2 regions of the Halobacillus trueperi genome follow, and region 1 is predicted to be linked to the other one. Evidence: predicted binding sites of a transcription regulator. Region 1 holds the regulator's gene; the other holds the start of a gene.

What was found. Region 1 encodes CtsR, which represses protease genes until heat stress. Its sites were predicted from a motif close to ATGGTCAATAAAGGTCAAACA; they were not measured.
Region 2: clpP (ATP-dependent Clp endopeptidase proteolytic subunit ClpP) is a predicted target of CtsR. The motif match lies at 938-958, and genes of this name have one in related genera.

What each region holds. Positions count from the first base shown of each region.
Region 1 covers NZ_QUAE01000020.1:483-2,947, forward strand. The annotation lists gene DYE48_RS17030 (MgtC/SapB family protein) at 1-622, shown strand, start outside; gene DYE48_RS17035 (CtsR family transcriptional regulator) at 789-1,253, shown strand; gene mcsA (protein-arginine kinase activator protein McsA) at 1,274-1,822, shown strand; gene mcsB (protein-arginine kinase McsB) at 1,822-2,465, shown strand, end outside.
Region 2 covers NZ_QUAE01000003.1:93,717-96,181, reverse strand. The annotation lists gene DYE48_RS05345 (HPr family phosphocarrier protein) at 1-192, shown strand, start outside; gene clpP (ATP-dependent Clp endopeptidase proteolytic subunit ClpP) at 293-880, opposite strand; tRNA gene DYE48_RS05330 (tRNA-Arg) at 1,831-1,906, shown strand; gene DYE48_RS05325 (hypothetical protein) at 2,168-2,392, shown strand.

The sequences.
Region 1 (2,465 bases):
TTCAGGGGTGATTGGATTTGAAAGGGAAGTCAAGAATCATTCGGCTGGCTTCCGTACCCATATTCTTGTGGGGGTCGGGGCTTGTATGATGATGCTTCTTTCTTTATATGGATTTGAAACGTTCATTGATCAATATGAACAAGTCCGTTTCGACCCGGCTCGTATCCCTTCCTATGTAATTAGTGGCATTGGATTTTTAGGGGCGGGGACAATTATCGTCAACGGAATGACCATTAGAGGATTAACTACAGCAGCATCCATTTGGACGGTGGCTGGCATTGGTCTCGTCGTTGGTGCAGGGATGTATGATGTGGCGACGGTCACAACAATCTTCGTGCTTATGAGTTTAGTCTTCCTAAATAAGATAGAGAAAGAAAAGTTTAACGGGAATCGAAAAAACATTTATCAAGTAACCGTTGGTAAGGATGCCCCGGTTAATAAAGTGTTAACTGAATTCGAACAAATGAAGCTGGATGTCAGGAAAATAGATATTGTTGCCTTGGATCAAGACCAAAAAAAGGTTGTTGTTGAACTGAATAAAGGACAAAAGTATGATCGAGCCCTTCTTTTAGAACGTCTGTCTTTGATGGATGGTGTAGAAGAATGTGGACATCGGTATTAAAGGGCTGCACAGTTGAATCTGTGCAGTCTTTTTGTTTTATTTCATGATGAAAAGGGGAAACATAGAAGATGTAATTCTTCTAAACAAACAAGTTGCATGACAAAAGAAAATGAGTATAATAAAATTAAAGTCAAAGATAGTCAAAGTCAAAAGAGGGGGAGGGAGCATGCGGAATATCTCTGATGTTATTGAAGAATATCTCAAGGAGATCTTAGATGAAAATCGGCACCAGGCGATTGAAATCAAGCGTAGTGAACTTGCCGAGAAATTTGATTGTGTACCTTCTCAGATCAATTATGTGATTAAGACACGTTTTACAGTGGAAAAAGGATATATAGTGGAAAGTAAAAGAGGAGGCGGCGGGTATATTCGTATCAGCCGAATCCAACACCGTAAAGGGTCAGAGATGATTGAAGAGGTGATGGAGCTCATCAATCCCCATGTTTCTCAATCGAAAGCCATTGATGTTCTTGAAAGGCTGGTAGACTATGAGATCATCACTGATCGGGAAAGCAAACTGATGGCAAGTGTCATCGATCGCGACGTCCTAGCTTTTTCTTTACCTCTTCGTGATGAAGTTCGCGCGCGAATCATGACAGCCATGCTATTCACCCTTAAATACAAATGTTGAGTGAGAAGGGAGAGATTCAGATGGAGTGTCAGAAATGTCATCAGCGTCCTGCAACCGTCCATTTGACGCAGGTGATTAATGGTCAAAAATCAGAAGTCCATGTATGTGAAAAATGTGCGAAGGAAAATGGGTACATGAATTACGGGGAAGAGAACTTCACCTTGAATGATCTCCTTTCAGGTCTGTTCCATTCCGAGGGACCTTCTCCTTTAAAAGGGCAGAGCGCTCACTCTTATACTCAAAAGCCGAAACTGAAATGTCCCAACTGTGGGCTCAGCTATGAGGAGTTTGCAAGGATAGGGAAGTTTGGTTGTGCGGACTGCTATAAAACGTTCGATGAGCGCCTGAATCCCATCCTGCGCCGTGTTCACAGTGGGAATACCAGACATGATGGCAAGATTCCGAAACGTGAAGGTGGCAACTTGCACCTGAAAAAAGAGATGGAAGAATATAAAACTAATCTTCGACAATTAATTGAGCAGGAAGAATTCGAAGAGGCAGCGAAAGTTAGAGATAAGATAAGATCACTAGAAAGTCAACTGCATCATAGGGAGGATGGTGATGAGTAATGTCTTTACAGCAATTCATGAATGAAGCAATTAGTCCATGGATGAAGCAAGAAGGTCCGGACAGCGATATTGTACTCAGCAGCCGTATACGACTTGCTCGTAATTTCTCACAACATCCTTTTCCTATCATTGCTTCCGAAGAGACTTTGAACAAAGTATTGGAATTCTTCCAACAAGAGTTCCAAAAGAAGTCCTTCAGAGATTATAAAGATTTTGAGCTGGTCCAGATGAAAGATTTACAGCCAATTGAAAAGAGAGTGTTGGTAGAAAAACATTTGATCAGTCCACACTTGGCTGAAAAAGCGGAGAAGTCGGCTTCTCTCATTTCACAAAATGAGCAAGTATCAATCATGATTAATGAAGAGGATCATATTCGCATACAGTTATATTTCCCTGGTTTTCAGTTGGATCAGGCACTAGAACAAGCCAGTCAATTGGATGATTGGCTCGAAGAAAAAGTGGATTATGCTTTTGATGAGAAGCGTGGTTATTTGACCGCCTGTCCGACCAATGTAGGTACGGGGATGAGAGCTTCAGTTATGATGCACTTGCCCGCCCTATCCATGACGAACCAGATCAACCGGATGACACCGGCCATTAACCAGCTGGGTCTTGTGGTGAGAGGCATTTACGGGGAAGGTAG
Region 2 (2,465 bases), on a different contig from region 1:
TTCGTACAAGAAGCGAACAAGTTCACCGCTGATGTTTTTATCGAAAAAGGTGAGAAACGTGTGAATGCCAAAAGTATTATGGGGTTAATGAGTCTTGCTGTCGGAACCGATGAAGACATTAAGTTAATTGCAGACGGTTCTGATGAGGAAGAAGCTGTTCAGGTGCTTACTGACTTCGTGAAGAATGAGTAATCATTGTTTATGTGAAAAAATGAACGTTCTCCAATAAGGGAACGGTTTCATACAGTACAAAAAAATCCGCTGTGTCATCACAGCGGATTTTGTGTTTTTCTTATTGTTCGTTTTTCTCCATGACTTTATCGATCAAGCCGTAGTCAACAGCTTCATGGGCAGACATGAAGTTATCACGATCCGTGTCGCGTTCGATGACTTCCATCGGCTGTCCAGTACGCTCAGCAAGAATCTTATTCAGCTTCTCACGCATTTTAATAATACGCTTTGCGTGAATTTCGATATCTGAAGCCTGGCCTTGTGTTCCTCCAAGCGGTTGGTGAATCATGACTTCACTGTTAGGTAGTGCATAACGTTTACCAGGTTCACCAGCGTTCAGCAAGAAGGCACCCATAGATGCAGCCATACCTGTGCAGATCGTGGATACGTTCGGTTTGATGAACTGCATCGTATCATAAATCGCCATACCTGCTGTGATCGATCCACCAGGAGAGTTGATGTATAGGGAAATATCTTTTTCTGGATCGTCAGCCGCAAGGAAGAGCAACTGCGCAACAACAGAGTTTGAGATGTTATCATCAATCGGGCTTCCCAGCATGATGATACGGTCTTTAAGTAAGCGGGAATAAATATCATAGGCACGTTCTCCGCGGTTTGTTTGTTCAATAACTGTAGGGACTAAATTCATTTGAAATTCCTCCTTAACATCAAATTAATAATGATGGAATACATTCATCATACCTATAAGGTCAATAAAGGTCAAACAAAAACAATCGACCTTTTATTCTTTATTTCATCAAGGGTGGTTACGCCTTTTAAGTATGAAAAACGGCTATTCTTATTCGTTCTATATGATGTGTTCCAATTCCTTCTACCATCATACCCTAAATTTACCTATATAAACGTCTGAACCTATAATTAAGCTATATGGCAGGATTGTGTAAGACTCGATTTCGAGATGTTTCAGGGTTCGTTTGCCGTGTTGAGCGTTAGGGGCGGTTGGGAAGCTACTCGCTTTCCTGTGGGGGAGCGCCGAGCTTCCTCGGACTGCGTCCTGCGGGATCTCGCCTATCTCCTTCTCCCACGGGAGTCTCGCAGCTTCCCAACCACCCCATTCGATGTATGCGTGAAACGAACCCCTTTGCTGAGGATGAGTGTCTTACACAATTCCTGATCTATAGTAATAAAGCGCTCTATAGCAACCTTTTATCCAGAATAGCGGTTATGGAAATTCATATTGCTCCACTTTCCTTGTGAGTAAAATCATCTTATTCCGGAAGTGCTTTCGAGACACTTATATGGTAAAAGGGCGGAGGGGAGGCGGAGATAAAGGAAACACGAAGAACGGAGTGATTCGATGTTGACTTATCGTACAGAAGCGAGGGAAGTCTCACTAGCCGCTAGGCGCCGGAACCGGATAACTAAGAGGAAAAAAGTGCATGGTGAGACCCCGCAGAGCGAAGCTTGAGGAGGCTCACCGCGCTCCCGCGGAAAGCGAGCCATTCCCCGCAGCCCCCATCCACTCAACAATAGACTCGAAATCGAGTCTTCCACAATCGGGAGCTTTTGTGGAAGACTATAAAAATGGGTTGCGTTTTTGGGCGATTCTCCTTATAATATTAAATGCATGTCGCTTTTGCGCCCGTAGCTCAGTTGGATAGAGCGGTAGATTCCGGTTCTACGTCAGTCGGGGGTTCGAATCCTCTCGGGCGCGCTAAACTAGAAGGACCTTCCTTAAATGTAAGGGAGGTCCTATTTTTTACAGGAATATCATTATATTAATATATTAATACTTGTAGAATCCTTTGCGGTTACATCAGTGTTATTTAAATATGGATTAGACAGAAATATCACAAGAATTATACGAACACTTATTTGGTTTATAGTATCGTAATGTATTTATTTCGGCCTTTTTCTATGTTATTATTGAATAAATAAAGTCAGACTTTTCGCTTTATTTAGAAGAGGGGTATATATGACAAAACTAATCCGTTACAAAATGTTGTCGACTGAAGAAGTTTCTGAAGACAGGCGGATTCATGTGTTCGACATGCAGGAGCAGCAAAAGTTATCCTTCAACTATGAGTCATTGAAACGAACACCTGAAAACTATGTAGGCGAAGAGTTAGCTCATTTCTTGGATAAACGTAAGTTGAAAATCGATAATGGTTTTTATGATAAAAAAGGACATGCTTCCTGAAGCATGTCTTTTTTGTTTGTTAATTTTAGTCAGCAAGTTATTCAAAGTAAATGGCTGAATAGTGTAGGATATA